One region of the Streptomyces sp. NPDC091279 genome, then DNA from elsewhere that is predicted to be linked to it. Evidence: riboswitches for the same ligand, from Rfam matches in the RefSeq annotation. Region 1 holds a riboswitch; the other holds the start of a gene.
What was found. A riboswitch is a leader RNA that binds a small molecule or an ion and turns the genes downstream of it on or off. The one in region 1 is predicted to bind glycine.
Positions count from the first base shown of each region.

Region 2: linked by a shared signal. The riboswitch ahead of gcvP (aminomethyl-transferring glycine dehydrogenase) and the one ahead of gcvT (glycine cleavage system aminomethyltransferase GcvT) in region 1 are both predicted to bind glycine.

Region 1 covers NZ_JBIVVA010000005.1:262,922-273,114, forward strand. Annotated here, with positions in the region: gene ACIQOU_RS14600 (ABC transporter substrate-binding protein) at 1-1,605, opposite strand, end outside; gene ACIQOU_RS14605 (ABC transporter permease) at 1,680-2,687, opposite strand; gene ACIQOU_RS14610 (enhanced serine sensitivity protein SseB C-terminal domain-containing protein) at 2,979-3,776, opposite strand; gene ACIQOU_RS14615 (enhanced serine sensitivity protein SseB) at 3,909-4,700, opposite strand; gene ACIQOU_RS14620 (AAA family ATPase) at 4,848-5,525, opposite strand; glycine riboswitch at 5,761-5,873, shown strand; gene gcvT (glycine cleavage system aminomethyltransferase GcvT) at 6,057-7,178, shown strand; gene gcvH (glycine cleavage system protein GcvH) at 7,309-7,689, shown strand; gene glyA (serine hydroxymethyltransferase) at 7,707-8,963, shown strand; gene ACIQOU_RS14640 (L-serine ammonia-lyase) at 9,174-10,193, shown strand, end outside.
Region 2 covers NZ_JBIVVA010000020.1:2,598-12,790, forward strand. Annotated here, with positions in the region: gene ACIQOU_RS34660 (sugar phosphate nucleotidyltransferase) at 1-827, shown strand, start outside; gene ACIQOU_RS34665 (DUF881 domain-containing protein) at 934-1,830, shown strand; gene ACIQOU_RS34670 (small basic family protein) at 1,827-2,159, shown strand; gene ACIQOU_RS34675 (DUF881 domain-containing protein) at 2,165-3,001, shown strand; gene ACIQOU_RS34680 (FHA domain-containing protein) at 3,063-3,956, shown strand; gene ACIQOU_RS34685 (MerR family transcriptional regulator) at 3,999-4,736, shown strand; gene ACIQOU_RS34690 (bifunctional nuclease family protein) at 4,821-5,294, shown strand; gene ACIQOU_RS34695 (MerR family transcriptional regulator) at 5,554-6,198, shown strand; gene ACIQOU_RS34700 (DNA polymerase IV) at 6,246-7,739, shown strand; gene ACIQOU_RS34705 (PRC-barrel domain-containing protein) at 7,655-8,032, opposite strand; glycine riboswitch at 8,146-8,241, shown strand; gene gcvP (aminomethyl-transferring glycine dehydrogenase) at 8,419-10,193, shown strand, end outside.

The DNA.
Region 1 (10,193 bases):
GTCCAGCGTGGTCACGTACGAGTCGAAGAGACCGTCGATCTTCTTGTCGTCGATGAGCGCGTAGTTGTTGTTGCCGCTCTGCTGGATGTACTTGCTGTCCCACAGCGGCAGACCGAAGCCCTGGACCGACGGGAAGTCGGCGCCCCAGCCCATGATGATGATGCCGTAGCCCTTCTTCTTCACGTTCGAGGGGCTGCCGATGATGCCGGCGGTCTGCGAGCCGTCGTACTGGTCGATGTCGGCGATGATGCCGATCTTCTTCAGCGACGCCTGGAGGGACTGCGCGGAGGCCACCTCGACCGGCTTGTTGTTGCGGACCGCGATGGTGGTCTTGAAGCCGTTCGGCTTGCCGCAGGCCTTGAGCGCGGCCTTGGCCTTGGCCTCGTTGCCGTTCTTGTCGGCGCCGGCGATGTCGTACGGGTCGTACTTCTGGCCCTCGGCGCCCGGGACGGACGGCGGGAGCATGTTGGTGCCGATGGCGCCACCGGCGACCGGGCCGCCACGAGCGGTCTGGATCGAGACGTGGTCCGCGCCGTAGATGACGGCCTTGCGGCACTCGACGTTGTCGAACGGCTTCACGCTCTGCGGGAAGGCCGCGTACCGGATGTAGCCGGAGACCGGGTTGTCCAGGTTGGCCTTGTGCTCCTTGAGGGCGGTGGTGCGGCCCTGCGGGGAGAGACCGGTCTGGGCGAGGTCCAGGTCCAGGTCACCGTTGATCAGACGCTGGTCGAGCTGGTTGGCGTCCGAGAAGAAGTCGATCGTGATCTTGTCCGGGTACGCCTTGCGGATCGGGTCCGAGGACTGCTTCCACTCGGTGTTGCGCACCAGGGTGAGGTTCTTGCCCGGGCTGTAGGACTGGAACTTGTACGGGCCCGAGGAGAACGGGTGCAGACCGTACTTGGCCTTGGTGTCCTTGTCCTGGCGGACCGGCGAGGCCGAGGTCAGGGCCAGCATCTCCTGGAAGTCCGAGTTGGCCTCGGGCAGCTTGAAGACGATGGTCTTGTCGTTCGGCGTCTCGATGGCCTTCAGGCCGAGCTTGTCCTTGGACGTGTCCTTGTAGGGGCCCTTGTACTCGCCCTTGGGGTCGAGGACGTCCTTCAGGTACGTCGGCCCCCCGGACAGCACGTCCTGCGCCCACACGCGCTCGATGCCGTACTTCACGTCCTTCGACGTGATCGGCTTGCCGTCCTCCCACGTGCTGCCGTCACGCAGGGTGTACGTGTAGGTCTTCCCCCCGTCGGAGACCTTGGCGAGCCCAGTGGCGAGGTCCGGAGAGAGCGAGGCGCCGTCCTTGCCGGGCTTCGGGCTGTTCGTGACCAGCTGACGGCTGTAGTAGCGGGAGAAGTCCCACATGAAGCCGTAGTAGCCGCGGGTGGTGTCCCACGAGTCCGCGTCCTGGGCACTGCCGAACTTCAGCGTGCCGCCCTTCTTGACCTCGGAGGCCTGGGCGACCTTGTTGTTCGCCGCGTCGAAACCGGCCGCGCCGGTCTTCGAGCCGGTGTTGTCGTCGCCGCCGCCGCACGCCGCCGTCGTCAGCAGCGCGGCGACCGCGCCGGCGGCGGCGATTGCCTGCCTGCGCCGCCTGGGAGTGCGTTGGGTAGTCACGATCTCGGTTCCTCCGGATTTGATGAGAGACCCCGTGGGCGAGGCCACGGGACAGGTGAGGTGCGGCGCGCGGTCTAGCGGGACGCCTTCGGGTCGAGCGCGTCCCGGACGCCGTCGCCGAAGAGGTTGAAGGCAAGAACGGTGATGAAGATCGCGACACCCGGGACCACCATGTACATGGGGTCGGAGTCGTAGTAGTCGATCGCGCTGGAGAGCATCTGGCCCCACGACGAGGTGGGCGGCTTGACGCCGACGCCGAGGAAGCTGAGCGCCGCCTCGGTGAGGATGTTCGTCGGGATCATCATCGTCGTGTACACGATGATGGGGGCGACGAGGTTGGGCAGCAGTTCCTTGAAGAGGATGTAGAGCCGCCCGGCGCCCAGCGAGCGCGCCGCCTCGACGTACTCGCGCTCCCGCATCGAGAGCGTCTGGCCGCGCACCACGCGGCCGATGTAGGGCCAGCCGAAGAAGCCGATGACCAGGATCATCACGAACACGCGCACGTTCGAGCCGCTCATCCCCAGCAGGTTGCCGGGCATGACGGAGACCAGGGCGATCGTGAAGAGGAGCTGCGGGAAGGCCAGCAGGCCGTCCATCACGCGGCTGACGACCGAGTCGATCCAGCCGCCGAAGAAGCCCGCCAGGACGCCCAGGATCACACCGAGGACGACGGCGACCATGGCGGAGAGGAACCCGACCAGGAGGGAGACGCGGGCGCCGTAGAGGATGCGGGAGAAGATGTCGCGGCCGTTGACCGGCTCGACGCCCAGCAGGTGGTCGCCGCTGATGCCGCCCAGCGACCCCTTGGGGGTGCCGAAGAGGGGGTCGATCAGGCTCTCGTTGTAGGCGTCCGGGTCCTGGCCGAGCAGGTGGGTGATCACCGGCGCGAGCAGGGCGAGCGCGATGAGGACGAGCACGACCACGCCGCCGGTGAGGGCCAGCTTGTCCCGCTTGAGGCGCTCCCAGGCGATCCGCCCCAGGGAACGCCCCTGTACGGCCTTCACCCCGGCATTCGCGACCGCCGCTTCCTCGGCCGGGCTCGGGGCCGCTTCCGCGGTCGGCTCGTGCAATGGTGCCGTCATCAGGCAGGGACCCCTCTCAACCGGCGGTAGCCGGCCCGCACTTGCCGCTGGTAGCGGCGTCATCAGTCCGTCGTACACAGGGACAGAAGGCCCCTGGTGCGGGAGTCTTCAACGCTTTGGCGATCTGCGACCAGACTTGACGGCGAATGGATGCGCAAACGTGATGCGGGTAGAGGGGTTCCGTTATCCGGACTGCGGGTAACGGGGGTCGGACGCGTGTGAAATCACCAATTAACGGACATCTACCGATCTTTCGGGTCGATCTACGCGCGAAGATCCGGAGGCGCCCTCTCAGTAACCGCCCTGCACCGGCGGGTAGCCGTACCCGGCGGCCGGCGACTGGACCGGCGCGACATGGGCCTCGCGGTCGTAGAACGGACGCGCGCTCGCCCGCATCCACATCGCCACCGGATCGTTCTCGTCGCTCATCGCGACCGTCGAGACGGGCAGCCCGTCCGGAACGGCGCCGATCGACTGCTGCATCATCGCCCGCACCGAGTCGACGGCCGGCGGCGAGGTGTCGTAGACGTCGAGCCCGATCGCGAGGTACGGCGCCCCGTGGGCCGGCTGCACCCAGGCGCGGCGCAGCGAGCGGACGGCCGGGGTGCGGTGGGCGTTCTGCGCGAGCAGGGCGTAGAACTGCGGGATCTCGATGCCGGGCTCGGCCAGCCTGAGCGGTCCGGCCGGCTGGCGTTCCAGACCCGAGGCGATCCGGCGCAGGTCGAGCCACGGGATGCCGAGGCCGCCGCCGGGGGCGTGCGGGTTGAGCCAGAGACCGAAGTGGTCGGGGTAGAGGGTGCGGGCGACGTCGAGGCCGTCGGCCACCTCGTAGGAGCGGTTCCAGCCGCTGGCGGACAGCTCCTGGGCGGAGGTGACGCAGGGCGCGTAGCCGTGGCCCTCGACCTCCATGTTCCCGTACTGGGCGTCGGGGGAGCCGGCCTGGCCGTGCCACAGCAGCATCCAGACCTGGCCGGAGGAGGGGGTCGCCAGGGCGTGCAGCAACGCCTCGTAGGCGTCGTAGCGCCCGGGCGTTACCTGACGCAGCATGTGCTCGACCTGTCCGGCCGCCGCGGTGCCGCTGGCGCTCACCTGTACCGCCCCTTCTGGAGGTTGCCCGGAGTATGGAACCAGCTTAAGGGGCCCGGGGCCCGGGGGTTCGCGGGCTTGACGGGCCCCGTTCCCGACGCTCTCGCCGTCCGCCCGCGCCCCCGTGCGCCGGTGTCAGTAGGCCTGTTGGTAGAACGGGCGGACGCTCTCCCGCAGCCACCGCGCGACCGGGTCGTCGGTCACGTCGAGCAGTACCAGGTTGACCTGCCACGGGATCGCGGCGCGGCCCAGCGCCCGGCCCAGCGCCTCGGTCGGCAGGGCGTGCGGGTCGCCCTCCCACTGCGTCAGCTCGACGCCGACGAACATCACCGGCGCGGCCGTCTCGATCTCGGCCAGGCAGCGGCGGGCGGTGCGCACCACCCCGGTCGCCTCGAACTCGGCCGAGGCGGCGGTGAGGAAGTCGACCGGGTCGTCCTGCCAGTCCGGCTCGAAGAGGCGTACCCGGCCGCCGCTCGCCGGTCCGTCGAGGGAGGTGCGCCCGGCCCGGCACAGCTCGGTGACGGCGGCGGGCGGCAGCGGGATGCCGAGGGTGCCGTCGGGGTTGAGGGCGAGGCCGAGCTGCGGGGGCAGGCCGCGGGCGAACTCGACGGCCGGGGCGATCGTGAACGACATGTGCGCGCCGACGACCGCGCGGAACTGTTCCTCGGAGCTGAAGACCGGCACATAGGCCTGGCCGTCGATCTCCAGGGTGGGCAGGTCGAGCGGGCCGCTGTGCGGGCCGCCGCCGTTGGGCAGCGGAATCCACAGGAAGCTGCGGGCGAGGACCTCGACGATCCGGGCGCCGGCCGTGGGGACGCCGAGGGAGGCGGAGAGCACCTCCTCCAGCTCGTTGCCCGGCCAGCCGCCGTGCGGCTGGGGGTGCGTCTGTATCGGAAAGTCCGCGGGAAGTTCCGCCGGGAAGTCCATCACTGCTGACCGCCTGTTGAATACCACTGCTGAGGTGGGCAAGGCTAACCCGCGCCACGCGCCCCGGTCTTGGCCCGTGCGGCCGGATTCGGCCCCGGCCCCGACCTGGCCCGGCCCTGGCCCGGCCGATCGGCTTCGCGGCCGGATTCAGTCCCGGCCCAGGAAGCCGATGCCGCGCAGTACGTCCGCCGCGTCCCGGTCGAGCAGGACCGCCGAGCCGACGCCCTCGGGCAGGTCGCCCCGCTCCACCGAGCGGATCAGGCGGGCGGCGGCGCCCCGGTGGCGCAGGAACGCGTACCGCGAGACGCCCCGGCCGCGCTCGCGCTGCCCGGACAGCGCGGTGTCCGGCGTGACGTCGAGCAGCAGCAGGTGCAGGGTGCCGCCACGGCGCCGGGCGGTGCGGGCCAGCCAGCCGCGCACCCAGGCCTGGGTGCCGCAGTCGTGCACGACGACGCCCTCGCCGCGGCGCAGCGCCCGGCCGAGTCCGGCGTAGTGGGCGAGCCTGACCAGCGGGCGGTAGACGGCGTAGGGCAGATAGCGGCCCAGGCGGGTGTCCCAACGGTCGCGGGTGTCCTGGGAGTCGACGCGGGTGCCTCGTACCGCCCGGCGCATCAGGGTGGACTTGCCGCTGCCGGGCAGCCCGGTGACGACGACCAGGTCGCGGGGGCCGAAGAGCAGGGCGTGCGGGCTGTGTCCCGAGCGGTCGCGCAGGTCGCGGACCACGCGCGGGCGGCGGGGGCGGGCCTCAAGGGCCGGGGCCGCCGGCTGGTTCGGCAGCGCGACGGCCGAGGTCGTGGCGTACGCCGTGGTCCTGTTCACCGTGATCGTCCTCCCCTGGGCCGGGTGTGGGGTCCCGTCCCTCTGCGGTGTCTCTCCCCTCCGAGTGTAAAGAGAAGGTAATGTGCGGCGCCTCGCGTTTTCGTCCCCGTCCTGCCACAGCCCTGTGACAGAGGGGGGCGCCGGTCGACAGCGGGGAGCGCCGGAGGGGGTCGCCAGAGGGGGCCTGCCGTATTCGGACCGCTCGTGCGATGATGTGCCCGCCAACTGCATACCGGCCGCTTGAATCCGCGCGGGAGAGTCCCCGGCAGCGCTTCACCGAAGCGCGTCGTCCGGGGCGCCGAAGGAGCAAGTCCCTCCCTTGAATCTCTCAGGCCCCGTTACCGCGCGGGCGAGGCACATCTGAAAAGCGGGCCGCTTCCGTCAGTGGCTCCACCCAAGGTGCAAGTCGTGAACCACGCACGCGTGACGCGTTTTCCTTGAACGCGTGGTGCGCGTGTTCACGATGAACCTCTCAGGTTCCGATGACAGATGGGGAGGAACGACCTCGCCCGTCATGCCTTGGGAGAAACGCGTCCGATGAGTAGTTCCGAGCAGCTCCGCCCTACCGCCCTGGATGCCGTGCACCGTGCCCTCGGTGCGACGATGACCGACTTCGCCGGCTGGGACATGCCCCTGCGCTACGGCTCCGAGCGCGACGAGCACGTGGCCGTGCGCACCCGCGCCGGGCTCTTCGACCTCTCCCACATGGGCGAGATCACGGTGACCGGCCCCGAGGCCGCCGCCCTGCTGAACTTCGCCCTGGTCGGCAACCTCGCCTCCGCCGGGGTCGGCCGGGCCCGCTACACCATGATCTGCCGCACCGACGGCGGCATCCTGGACGACCTGATCGTGTACCGGCTCGCCGAGGCCGAGTTCCTGGTCGTGGCCAACGCCTCCAACGCGCAGACCGTGCTGGACGCGCTGCGGGAACGTTCCGCCGGGTTCGACGCCGAGGTGCGTGACGACCGGGACGCCTACGCGCTGATCGCCGTCCAGGGCCCCGAGTCCCCCGGCATCCTCAAGGCGCTGACCGACGCCGACCTCGACGGCCTCGCCTACTACACCGGGCTGCCCGGCACCGTCGCCGGGGTCCCCGCGCTGATCGCCCGCACCGGCTACACCGGCGAGGACGGCTTCGAGCTGTTCGTCGAGCCCGGCCACGCCGTCGCCCTGTGGCAGGCGCTCACCGAGGCGGGCGCGGGCGCCGGCCTGGTCCCGTGCGGTCTGTCCTGCCGGGACACGCTGCGCCTGGAGGCGGGCATGCCGCTGTACGGGCACGAGCTGTCGACGGCGCTGACGCCCTTCGACGCCGGGCTCGGCCGGGTGGTGAAGTTCGAGAAGGAGGGCGACTTCGTGGGCCGCGCCGCGCTGCGCGAGGCCGCCGACCGGGCCGCCTCGACCCCGCCGCGCGTGCTGGTCGGCCTGGTCGCCGAGGGCCGCCGGGTGCCGCGCGCCGGGTACCAGGTCGTCTCCGGCGGCGAGGTGATCGGCGAGGTCACCTCCGGCACCCCGTCGCCGACGCTGGGCAGGCCGATCGCCATGGCGTACGTCGACGCGGCGCACGCGGCGCCGGGCACGCCCGGGGTCGGTGTGGACATCCGGGGCAGCCACGAGCCGTACGAGGTCGTGGCGCTGCCGTTCTACCGGCGCCAGAAGTAGCCCCGCGCCCCGGTAGGGCGGGCCCGTCGCCGCCCGCCGCCGGAGCTTCGCGCGTCCGCCCTGGTCACAGGGTTCCCTCAGCCCCCTCCCGGGTCACCACCACTCCCCCGCGTACAGGAGAATTCAGGACATGAGCAACCCCCAGCAGCTGCGCTACAGCAAGGAGCACGAGTGGCTGTCGGCCGCCGAGGACGGCGTCTCGACGGTCGGCATCACCGAGTACGCGGCCAACGCGCTCGGTGACGTCGTCTACGCCGACCTCCCCGCCGTCGGCACGACGGTGACCGCCGGTGAGACCTGCGGCGAGCTGGAGTCGACCAAGTCGGTCAGCGAGCTGTACTCCCCGGTCACCGGTGAGGTCACCGAGATCAACGAGGATGTGCAGGCCGACCCCTCGCTGGTCAACTCCCAGCCCTTCGAGGGCGGTTGGCTGTTCAAGGTCCGGATCTCCGAGGAGCCGGGCGACCTGCTCTCCGCCGACGCGTACGCCGCCATCACCACCAGCGCCTGAAAGAGGAGGCCTGCCCCATGTCCGTTCTGAACACGCCCCTGCACGAGCTCGACCCCGATGTGGCCGCCGCCGTCGACGCCGAGCTGCACCGCCAGCAGTCCACCCTGGAGATGATCGCCTCCGAGAACTTCGCGCCGGTCGCGGTGATGGAGGCGCAGGGTTCGGTCCTCACCAACAAGTACGCGGAGGGCTACCCGGGCCGCCGCTACTACGGCGGCTGCGAGCACGTCGACGTCGTCGAGGACATCGCCATCGACCGGGTCAAGGCGCTCTTCGGCGCCGAGCACGCCAACGTGCAGCCCCACTCGGGCGCCCAGGCCAACGCGGCGGCGATGTTCGCGCTGCTGAAGCCGGGCGACACGATCATGGGCCTGAACCTCGCGCACGGCGGGCACCTGACCCACGGCATGAAGATCAACTTCTCCGGCAAGCTCTACCACGTCGTCGCCTACCACGTCGGTGACGACGGCCTCGTCGACATGGCCGAGGTGGAGCGGCTCGCCAAGGAGTCCCGGCCGAAGCTGATCGTGGCCGGCTGGTCGGCGTACCCGCGCCAGCTGGACTTCGCGGAGTTCCGGCGGATCGCGGACGAGGTCGGCGCCTATCTGATGGTCGACATGGCGCACTTCGCCGGTCTGGTCGCGGCGGGCCTGCACCCGAACCCGGTGCCGCACGCCCACGTCGTCACCACGACCACCCACAAGACGCTGGGCGGCCCGCGCGGCGGCGTCATCCTGTCCACCGCCGAGCTGGCGAAGAAGATCAACTCCGCGGTCTTCCCGGGTCAGCAGGGCGGCCCGCTGGAGCATGTGATCGCCGCGAAGGCCGTGTCGTTCAAGGTCGCCGCCTCTGAGGACTTCAAGGAGCGCCAGCGCCGGACTCTGGACGGCGCCCGCATCCTGGCCGAGCGGCTGGTCCAGGACGACGCGAAGGCGGTCGGCGTCGACGTGCTGTCCGGGGGCACCGATGTGCACCTGGTCCTCGTCGACCTGCGCAATTCGGAGCTGGACGGGCAGCAGGCCGAGGACCGTCTCCACGAGGTCGGCATCACCGTCAACCGCAACGCCGTCCCGAACGACCCGCGGCCCCCGATGGTGACGTCCGGTCTGCGCATCGGCACGCCCGCGCTGGCCACCCGCGGCTTCACGGCCGAGGACTTCACCGAGGTCGCCGACGTGATCGCTCAGGCGCTGAAGCCGACGTACGACGCGGCGGCGCTGCGGGCTCGGGTGACGGCCCTGACGGAGAAGCACCCGCTGTACCCGAGCCTGTGACCCCGGGGGTCCTGTGACCCCGTAGGTCCGGGTGGCCCCTTCGGCCCGAGGTGATCCCTTGTGGCACGGGGCGCCCGGGACCGGTCGCTTTCGGCGGGCACCGCGCACACTGGAATGAACCGTGCGCGCGGTGCCCGCCCCCTTGCCCCCGTGCGTCAGCCTGTGCACCACCCCTTGCACCACCTGATCCTGTTCTGCTGAGGAGTACCCGTGGCCATCTCGGTCTTCGACCTGTTCTCGATCGGTATCGGCCCGTCCAGCTCCCACACGGTCGGTCCGATGCGCGCGGCCCGCCTGTTCGCGCGCCGGCTGCGCAACGAGGGTCTGCTGGACGGCGTCGCGGCCGTGCGCTGCGAGCTGTACGGCTCGCTCGGCGCGACCGGCCACGGGCACGGCACACCCAAGGCGGTGCTGCTCGGCCTGGAGGGCGCGTCGCCGCGCACGGTGGACGTGGAGAAGGCGGACGACCGCGTCGCGGCGATCAGGGAATCGTCCCGCCTGCGCCTCCTGGACGCCCACGAGATCCCGTTCTCCTTCGACGAGGACATGGTCCTGCACCGCCGGAAAACGCTCCCGTACCACGCGAACGGCATGACGATCTGGGCGTTCGACGCGTCCGGGGCGGAGCTGCTGTCGAAGACGTACTACTCGGTGGGCGGCGGTTTCGTCGTCGACGAGGACGCGGTGGGCGCCGATCGGATCAAGCTGGACGACACCGTCCTGAAGTACCCGTTCCGCACCGGGGACGAACTGCTGCGCCGGGCGCAGGAGACGGGGCTCTCGATCTCCGCGCTGATGCTGGAGAACGAGCGTGCCTGGCGCACCGAGGACGAGATCCGCGCGGGCCTGCTGGACATCTGGGGCGTGATGCGGGCGTGCGTGAGCCGGGGCATGTCCCGTGAGGGCATCCTGCCGGGCGGGCTGCGGGTGCGTCGCCGGGCCGCCGTCTCCGCACGTCAACTGCGGGCGGAGGGCGACCCGTTGGCGCACTCGATGGAGTGGATCACGCTGTACGCGATGGCCGTGAACGAGGAGAACGCGGCCGGCGGCCGGGTGGTCACGGCGCCGACGAACGGGGCGGCCGGCATCATCCCGGCGGTCCTGCACTACTACATCAACTTCGTGCCCGGCGCGGACGAGGAGGGCGTCGTGCGCTTCCTCCTGGCGGCGGGCGCGATCGGCATGCTCTTCAAGGAGAACGCGTCCATATCCGGCGCCGAGGTCGGCTGC
Region 2 (10,193 bases), on a different contig from region 1:
CCTCGAACGGCAGTGCGGGGCTGGTGCTGCCCAGCCTGCTCGGGAAGCTCGGCGTCGACTCGCTGACCGTCAACCCCGGTCTCGACGAGTCCAGGCCGACCGAGACGGCCGAAGTGCGGCGGGCGGGGCTGGTGCGGCTCGGCGAGATCGTGGCGTCCTCGCGTGCCGCGTTCGGCGTGCGATTCGACCCCGTCGGTGAGCGGCTGTCGCTCGTCGACGAGAAGGGCCGGATCATCGAGGACGACCGGGCGCTGCTCGTGATGCTCGACCTGGTGGCCGCGGAGCGGCGCAGCGGGCGGGTGGCGCTGCCGGTGACCACGACCAGGATCGCCGAGCAGGTGGCCGCCTACCACGGCACGCAGGTGGAGTGGACGACCACGTCGCCCGACGACCTGACCCGTGTCGGACGCGACGACTCGACCATCTTCGGCGGTGACGGGCGGGGCGGCTTCATCGTCCCGGAGTTCAGCAGTGTGTTCGACGGGACGGCGGCCTTCGTCCGGCTGATCGGCCTGGTGGCGCGCACGCAGCTCACGCTCAGCCAGATCGACGCCCGGATTCCGGGGGCGCACGTCCTCAAGCGCGATCTGGCGACTCCCTGGGCCGTCAAGGGCCTGGTGATGCGCCGGGTCGTGGAGGCGGCCGGAGATCGCTTCGTGGACACCACGGACGGGGTACGGGTCGTCGAGGCCGACGGGCGCTGGGTGATGGTGCTGCCGGACCCCGCCGAGGCCGTCACCCACCTGTGGGCGGAGGGCCCCGACGACACCTCCGCGCAGGCCCTGCTCGACGAGTGGGCGGCCGTCGTGGACAGCGCCGGACGCTGATCGCCTACCACGCGCGCGTGCCGGGCAGGTGCCCTCAAGGGGGCCTGTCCGGCACGTGGATGGGGCCATTCGGAGGTACTGGTCGCGACGTGCGACGATGTGCGGCATGCCGCAGCAGCCCCCCGTTCGGAGGACACCTACGCCACCCTCGCGTCCGGACGCCTCCATGTCGCTGCTCACCAACGTCATGGACCACAGCCTCGACGACGGATACGCCGAGGCGGCCGACCGGAAGCGCGCCGCGGGTGACGCGGGCCTGCCCAGGACGCTGCGTTCCCGGCTAGGTCTCGCCGCCGGTCTGGTGCTGGCCGCGCTGGTGGTCACCGTGGGCGCGGCACAGGCGCGCGTGGCGGCCCCCGTCGTCGCCAAGGAGCGCGAGGAACTGATCGACCGCATCGACCGTGAGACCACAGCGGCCGACAAGCTGGAGGGCGCCGTCGACACCCTGCGTGACGACGTGAGCGCCCGGCAGAAGAAAGCTCTCAGGACGAGCGGCGGTGGCGACCAGGCCGACCTGGTGGGCCTGTTGTCGGGCGCCGTCGCCGTGCACGGTCCCGGTGTGAAGCTCGTCGTGAACGACGCCAAGGAAGCCAGCACCGGCGGCGACGGCAACCCCCGGGAGACCTCCGGGTTCTCCGACACCGGTCGGCTCCGGGACCGTGATCTGCAACGCGTGGTCAACGGACTGTGGGAGTCCGGGGCCGAGGCGATCTCCATCAACGGGCAGCGGCTGACGGCGCTTTCGGCGATCCGGGCCGCGGGAGACGCGATACTGGTCGACAACAAGCCGCTGGTCCCGCCCTACACGGTGCTCGCCGTGGGGGACGGGAAGAAGCTGAGCACCACGTTCCAGAACAGCGCTGACGGGCTCTATCTGCACGCCCTGCAAGAGACCTACGGCATCCGGACGGCCATCTCCGTGGAGAGCGGCCTCCAACTGCCGGCAGCACCGAGTGTGATCGTTCGTACAGCACAGCCGAAAACCGAGAAGGGCACATCGTGATCGCCGTACTGGGCCTCGTCGTGGGAGTGGTGGCCGGCCTTTTGGTCCGGCCGGAGGTTCCGGCAGTCGTCGAGCCTTACCTGCCGATCGCCGTGGTGGCGGCGCTCGACGCCGTCTTCGGAGGGCTGCGGGCCATGCTCGACGGCATCTTCGACGACAAGGTCTTCGTGGTGTCGTTCCTCTCCAATGTGGTCGTCGCCGCTCTGATCGTCTTCCTGGGCGACAAGTTGGGCGTGGGCGCGCAGCTGTCGACCGGTGTCGTCGTCGTTCTCGGCATCCGCATCTTCTCCAACGCCGCGGCGATCCGCCGGCACGTCTTCAGGGCGTGACGCCGATGAGCAACCAAGAAGGTGAGCCGCAGCATCGGCTGCGCAAAGAGCTGCCCGCTGAGGTGCCGGCCGGCGCGGCCCCCGAGCCCGCCGAGGACGCGCCCGCGCAGCCGCCCGGGTTGACGGGGCGTCAACGGTTGATCCAGGGACTGTGGCCGCCGCGCGTGACGCGTGCCCAACTCATCGTCGCCCTCTTGCTGTTCGGGCTCGGATTCGGCCTGGCCGTGCAGGTCGCGTCGAACAGCGACAGTGACAGTGCGCTGCGCGGGGCACGTCAGGAAGATCTTGTGCGCATCCTCGATGAACTGGATGACCGCACTCAGCGTCTTGAGGACGAGAAGCAGGGACTGGAGAAGCAGCGCGACGAACTGGAGAACAGTTCGGACCAGGCCGAGGAGGCCCGCAAGCAGACCGTCGAGAAGGAGAAGCAACTCGGCATTCTGGCGGGCACCGTGGCCGCGCAGGGTCCCGGCATCACGATGACCATCGACGACACGAAGGGGACGGTCGAGGCGGACATGCTGCTCAACGCGATCCAGGAACTGCGCGCCGCGGGCGCGGAGGCGATCCAGGTGAACGGCGTGCGCGTGGTGGCCAACACCTATCTCACCGACTCGGGCAAGAGCGTGAGCGTCGACGGGAACAAGATCAACGCGCCCTATCGTTTCAAGGTCATCGGCAAGCCGGCGGACCTCGAACCGGCGCTCAACATCCCTGGAGGCGTGGTGCAGACCCTTGAGAAGGAGCAGGCCACCGTGACCGTCGAGCGGTCCGACAAGATCGTTGTGGACGCCTTGCGAGCGGCGAAGAAGCCTGACTACGCTCGGTCGTCCTCCCGGTGAACCGGGGGTGCATGGAGCTCGTCCGGCAGGGGCATGAGGTTGCGGGGGGTCGGCGCACGGATTGGCTGGTGCGTGGTGGAAACTGTCTGGTGGTTACGGACGTTGTGAGGATGTCCGGGTCGGCCGGTGTATGGAATCAGGGTTCGTCCTGCCCCACGGGCGGGTCTGTTTCGGTCAAGGGGAATCGCCCGTGAAGTTGTTTGCGAAGTTGTTCGGCAAGAGTCAGCGAGAGGGCAACGCCAACGCGACCGCCCACCATCGCGTGCAGCCCGACGCGGACGGCGAACGCCCGCTGTTCCGGGATCAGGTCGGCGGTCCGGACGGTGGCCAGGGCGCGGCGTCGGTTGACCCTGGCCAGTCCGGCGACATAGGTTTTGGACAACCGTCAACCTCAAGTACGGGTGGAGGGTTTTCCCCTATGTCAGCCCTGGTGTGTACGAGGTGCGGTAACCGCAACGCGGAGAACAGCCGCTTCTGCTCCAACTGCGGTGCGCCGCTGCGGCCCGGCGCCACGCCGGAACGGCCGTCCGAGACGACGTCCACGATCTCCATCTCCGGTCTTGAGGCCTACGACGCCGAGGTCACCGGTCAGACGCAGCTGCCGGCGCTGTCTCCCGAGGCGCAGGCCGCCGTGGACGCACTGCCGGTGGGCTCCGCCCTCCTGGTCGTGCGCCGCGGGCCGAACTCGGGCAGCCGCTTCCTGCTGGACGGCGACCTGACGACCGCCGGGCGCCACCCGCAGAGCGACATCTTCCTGGACGACGTGACGGTCTCGCGCCGGCACGTGGAGTTCCGCCGCGCGGCGGACGCCTCGTTCACGGTCGCCGACGTGGGCAGCCTGAACGGCACGTACGTCAACCGCGAGCGGATCGACCAGGTCGACCTGGCCAACGGCGACGAGGTGCAGATCGGCAAGTACCGGCTGGTCTTCTACGCGAGTCAGCCGGGTTACTGACCCGCCTCCGGACCAGGTCCGGAGGAATCCGAGGGAAGGTCCATGCTGCGAACACCGAGCGGCGGTGCCGGACACGGCACCGCCGCCACGGACAGCGGGCTGATGAGTATCGGCACCGTGCTGAACGCGCTGCGCGACGAGTTCCCCGAAGTCACCATCTCCAAGATCCGCTTCCTGGAGTCGGAGGGGCTCATCGAGCCGCAGCGGACGCCCTCGGGGTACCGCAAGTTCAGCCCCGCCGACGTCGAGCGCCTCGGCCATGTGCTGAGGATGCAGCGGGACCACTATCTGCCCCTCAAGGTGATCCGTGAGCACCTGGACGCCATGGAGCGCGGTGAGGCCCCGCCGTTGCCCGTGGTGGGGCGCCAGCGGGACGGAGAGGCCGCCCTGGAGGTCCTGGAGGGTCCCACGGCGGCCAGGATCGGCCGCGCCGAGCTGCTCGCGGCCGCCGACGTCGACGAGCAGGTGCTCGCCGAGTGGGAGTCGTACGGGCTGCTGACGGCGCTGCCGGACGGGTCGTTCGACGCGGAGGCGGTCACCGTGGCGGCCCTCGTGCTGGAACTGGGCCGGTTCGGGATCGAGCCGCGCCATCTGCGGTCCATGAAGGCGGCGGCGGACCGCGAGGCCGGTCTGGTGGACCAGGTGGTGGCCCCGCTCAAGCTCCACCGCAACCCGCAGACCCGGGCCCACGCCGAGGCCCGTACCAAGGAGCTGGCGGCGCTCACGGTGAAGCTGCACGGCGCCCTGGTGCGGACCGCGCTGGGTGTGCGGCTGCCCTGAACCGGCGGGTCGGGGGAGGCCGGATAGTCCTCCGGTTCCGGGCCCGACTACCCAAACATCCCGAGCACGTCCTAGGGTTGCTGTGTGAACGAGCTCGATGTCGTAGGTGTCCGGGTCGAAATGCCCTCCAACCAACCGATCGTGCTCCTGCGCGAAGTGGGAGGCGACCGCTACCTCCCCATCTGGATCGGGCCGGGAGAGGCGACGGCGATCGCCTTCGCGCAGCAGGGCATGGCCCCCGCGCGACCGCTGACCCACGACCTGTTCAAGGACGTGCTGGAGGCCGTCGGCCAGGAGCTGACCGAAGTGCGCATCACGGACCTGCGGGACGGCGTCTTCTACGCGGAGCTGGTCTTCGCCAGCGGGGTGGAGGTCAGCGCCCGGCCGTCCGACGCCATAGCGCTCGCGCTGCGCACCGGAACGCCGATCTACGGCAGTGACGGGGTGCTCGACGACGCCGGTATCGCGATCCCGGACGAGCAGGAGGACGAGGTCGAGAAGTTTCGTGAGTTCCTCGACCAGATCTCGCCGGAGGACTTCGGCACCAGCAATCAGTGAGCGTCGTCGGCCCGGCGGACCGACGCGGTCCGTGCGGGCCGGTGTTCGTTGTCGGGCGGTGCGACAGACGGCAATTGGCGTCGGTGAGTGGTGCGTCCTGCGGCTCGTCGCGAGCGCATTCGGCTAGCCTTTCCCCGCGGTGGGGTACGGGAAACCACTCCTGGGGTGATTATCACTCGGCGTGCCGAGTGTGGCGATCGTTGACGCGCCCCTGGTGACTGCCTACCGTCGAGAAGGCAGGTCAAGGACGGAGGTCGGCGTGAGAAGCAGCGGCGACGGCACGGCTGGGGGCTCCCCCGGACGCAGTCCGGTGCAGAGTGGTCCGTACCCGCTTCACAACAGCTCGGCCGACCACGCCCCGAGGCGACCGGCGGCCGTGCCCGGCGGCGGAGGGGCGGCGTCCATGGGGTCCGAGGAGATCGGCTACCGCGGCCCGACGGCCTGCGCGGCGGCCGGCATCACCTATCGGCAGCTGGACTACTGGGCCCGTACCGGGCTCGTCGAGCCGAGTGTGCGGCCCGCGTACGGGTCGGGGACGCAGCGGCTGTACAGCTTCCGGGACGTCGTCGTCCTGAAGATCGTCAAGCGGTTCCTGGACACGGGCGTGTCCTTGCAGAACATCCGGGCCGCCGTCGCCCATCTGCGGGAACGGGGCTTCAGCGATCTGGAGCGGATGACGCTGATGAGCGACGGCGCCACCGTCTACGAGTGCACGTCGCCCGACGAGGTGCACGCGCTGCTCCAGGGTGGCCAGGGCGTCTTCGGGATCGCCGTCGGGGTGGTGTGGCGGGACGTGGAGAACGCGCTGTCGCAGCTGCACGGCGAGCGGATCGACACCGGCGAGACCCTGATCGGGCAGAACCCGGCCGACGAGCTGGCCCGGCGGCGCAACAAGGCCGTCTGAGGCGTCGCGGCGGGGCGTTGTCAGTGGCGTAGGGCAGCATCGGAGATGTGAGAACCGCGCCCACGATCCTGCATCTCGACATGGATGCCTTCTACGCCTCGGCGGAGCAGGCGTCCAAGCCGAGCCTGCGGGGAAAAGCCGTCGTGGTGGGCGGGCTCGGGCCCCGGGGTGTGGTCGCCACCGCCTCCTACGAGGCGCGGGTCTTCGGGGTCAGGTCGGCGATGCCGATGGGGCAGGCGCGGCGGCTCGCGCCGAACGCCGCGTACCTGATGCCGCGCTTCGGGCTCTACCGGGCGGTCAGCGAGCAGGTGATGGGGCTCCTGCACGCGCTGTCGCCACTGGTGGAGCCGCTGAGCCTGGACGAGGCGTTCGTGGACCTGGAGGCCGCGGGGGCCGCCTGGGACCGGGACTCGGCGCTGCGGGTGGGGGAGCGGCTGCGGGCCGACATACGGGCCGTCACGGGGCTCACCGGGTCCGTCGGGCTCGCCGCGTCCAAGATGCTCGCGAAGATCGCCTCCGAGGACGCCAAGCCCGACGGCCTGGTCCTGATCGAGCCGGGGACCGAGCGGGCGCTGCTCGGGCCGATGCCGGTGCGGACGCTGCCGGGCGTCGGGCCGGCCACCGGCGATCATCTGCGGCGGGCCGGGATCACCACGGTCGACGAGCTGGCCGAGGCCGGTGAGGACGAGCTGGTGCGGCTGCTGGGCAAGGCACACGGGCACGGGCTGTACGCGATGGCGCTGGCGCTGGACGACCGGCCGGTCAACGCCGAGCGCGAGGCCAAGTCGGTGTCGGTGGAGGACACCTACGACGTCGACATCCATGACCGGGTCCGGGTCGCGGGCGAGGTGCGGCGGCTGGCCGACCGGTGTGTGGGGCGGCTGCGCGGGGCCGGGTTCTCGGGGCGGACGATCGTGCTGAAGGTGCGCCGGTACGACTTCTCGACACTGACCCGCTCGGAGACGCTGCGCGGGCCCACCGACGATCCGGAGGTGGTGCGGGAGGCGGCGGCCCGGCTGCTGGACTCGGTGGACACCACGGGCGGTGTCCGGCTGCTCGGGGTCGGGGTCACCGGGCTGGCCGACTACACGCAGGAGGACCTGTTCGCGCAGGCCGCGGGGGAGCGGGCGGCGCTCGTGCTGGAGGAGACGCCCCCGGAGCCGGTGGCGGTGGAGGCGGTACCCCGGGAGCGTGGGTGGGCCGCGGGCCATGATGTGCGGCATGCCCGGTTCGGGCACGGGTGGGTCCAGGGGAGCGGGCTCGGGCGGGTCACCGTGCGGTTCGAGACGCCGCAGGACACGGTGGCGGGGCGGGTGCGGACGTTCCGGACCGACGACACGGAGCTGGAGCCGGCCGAGCCGCTGCCGCTCGTGCTCGTGTCGCCGGAGGCCGGGGAGGCTGGGGAGGCCGGGGAGGCCGGGGAGGAAGCCGAGGAGGCCGGGGAGGAGGCCGGCGCTCAGGGGTCTTCCGAGCCGGCCAGCTTTCCGAAGTCACGGTCGGGGAAGGGGGAGGGCGACGGGGCGGCGACGTCGAGGCCGTAGTGGTGGTAGAGCTGGAGTTCCTGTTCGGGGGAGAGGTGGCGGCCGACGCCGAAGTCGGGGGCGTCCTTGATCAGGGACCGGTCGAACGGGATGTGCAGGGTGCCCTCGACCAGCTCGCTGGGCTCCAGGGGCACGAAGGCGTCCCGGGAGAACAGGCCGGTCCTTATGGCCGCCCACTCCGGCACGCCGGTCGCGTCGTCGAGGTAGATCTCGTCGACGGTGCCGATCTTGGTGCCGTTGCAGTCGAACGCCTTGCGGCCGATCAGGTTGCGCGGATCGATATCGGTCTGCACGGGCCCTCCTCTTGGTCGCAACTCATCCGTAAGCACTACAAAAGAGCACATTAGGCGGTGCGTCCAGTCGAAAATCGGTGCTGAAGACGCGCTGGTAGGCTGGCAGCGGCTGCTGACCCCGCGCGGGAGAGTCCTCCGGACATCACCGGAGGCGCCGAAGGAGCAAATCCTCCCCGGAATCTCTCAGGCTCACGTACCGCACGGACGAGGTCACTCTGGAAAGCAGAGCGGGTGTCGACGGCTCCCACTCTCACCGACGGTGAAAGCCGGCAGCCCTCGGGCGTGGCCGGTGAAGCTCTCAGGTCGAGATGACAGAGGGGGAGGCCGTCGGGGTACCCGCGCCGGGGTGCCCCTCGAAGGTCGCTCAGACCAGGAGGCCTCCGCCCATGACTCCCCACCGCACCCCACTCGCCGCACTCGAACAGGGCATTCCGTTCGAGCAGCGTCATATCGGGCCCGACCATGAGGCACGGGCCAAGATGCTCGCGCAGGTCGGCTATGGCTCGCTGGACGAGCTGACCGCTGCCGCGGTGCCGGACGTGATCAAGAACGCCGACGCGCTGGATCTGCCGGGCGCCCGTACCGAGGCCGAGGTGCTCGCGGAGCTGCGGTCGCTCGCGGACCGGAACAAGGTGCTCGACTCGATGATCGGGCTCGGCTACTACGGCACCTTCACCTCGCCGGTCGTGCTGCGCAACGTCATGGAGAACCCGGCCTGGTACACCGCCTACACGCCGTACCAGCCGGAGATCTCGCAGGGGCGTCTTGAGGCGCTGCTCAACTTCCAGACCATGGTCGCCGACCTCACCGGGCTGCCCACCTCCGGCGCCTCGCTGCTCGACGAGGGCACCGCCGCCGCCGAGGCCGTGGCGCTGTCCCGGCGTATGGGCAGGAACAAGAAGGGCCTGTTCCTGATCGACGCGGACACCCTGCCGCAGACGATCGCCGTGATCGAGACGCGGGCCGAGCCGACCGGCGTGGAGATCGTCGTCGCCGACCTCGGGGCCGGGATTCCCGCCGACCTCGCCGGCCGGGAGATCAACGGCGTCCTCGTGCAGTACCCCGGCGCCTCCGGTGCCGTGCGGGACCTGAAGCCGCTGATCGACGAGGCGCACGAGCGCGGCGCCCTCGTCACCGTCGCCGCCGACCTGCTCGCGCTGACGCTGCTGAAGTCGCCCGGGGAGCTGGGCGCGGACATCGCCGTCGGCACCACGCAGCGGTTCGGGGTGCCGATGGGCTTCGGCGGGCCGCACGCCGGGTACATGGCCGTCCACGAGAAGTTCGCCCGCAGCCTGCCCGGGCGGCTGGTGGGCGTGTCCGTGGACGTCGACGGGAACCGCGCCTACCGGCTCGCCCTCCAGACGCGTGAGCAGCACATCCGGCGCGAGAAGGCGACCAGCAACATCTGCACCGCGCAGGTGCTGCTCGCCGTCATGGCCGGCCTGTACGCCGTCCACCACGGGCCCGAGGGCCTTCGGGGCATCGCCCGCCGCACCCACCGCTACGCCGCGATCCTCGCCGAGGGGCTGCGGGCCGGCGGGGTCGAGATCGTGCACGGCGCGTTCTTCGACACCCTGACCGCGCGGGTGCCCGGCCGGGCCGCCGGGGTCGTCGCCGCCGCGCGGGAGAACGGCGTCAACCTCCGGCTCGTCGACGCCGACCACGTCTCCCTCGCCTGCGACGAGACCACCACCCGGTCCCGTCTCGGCGCCGTGTGGAACGCGTTCGGGGTCGAGGGGGACGTCGAGGCGCTGGACGCCGTCGCCCTGGACGCCGTTCCGGCGGGGCTGTTGCGTGATGACGAGATCCTCGGGCACCCCGTCTTCCACCAGTACCGTTCCGAGACGGCGATGCTGCGCTACCTGCGGCGGCTCGCCGACCGGGACTACGCGCTGGACCGGGGCATGATCCCGCTCGGTTCCTGCACCATGAAGCTCAACGCGACGACCGAGATGGAGCCGGTGACCTGGCCGGAGTTCGGGCAGCTGCACCCCTTCGCGCCGGCCGAGCAGGCGCAGGGGTACCTCACCCTCATCCGGGAGCTGGAGGAGCGGCTCGCCGAGGTCACCGGGTACGACAAGGTGTCCCTCCAGCCGAACGCCGGGTCGCAGGGGGAGTTGGCCGGGCTGCTCGCCGTGCGGGGGTATCACCGGGCCAACGG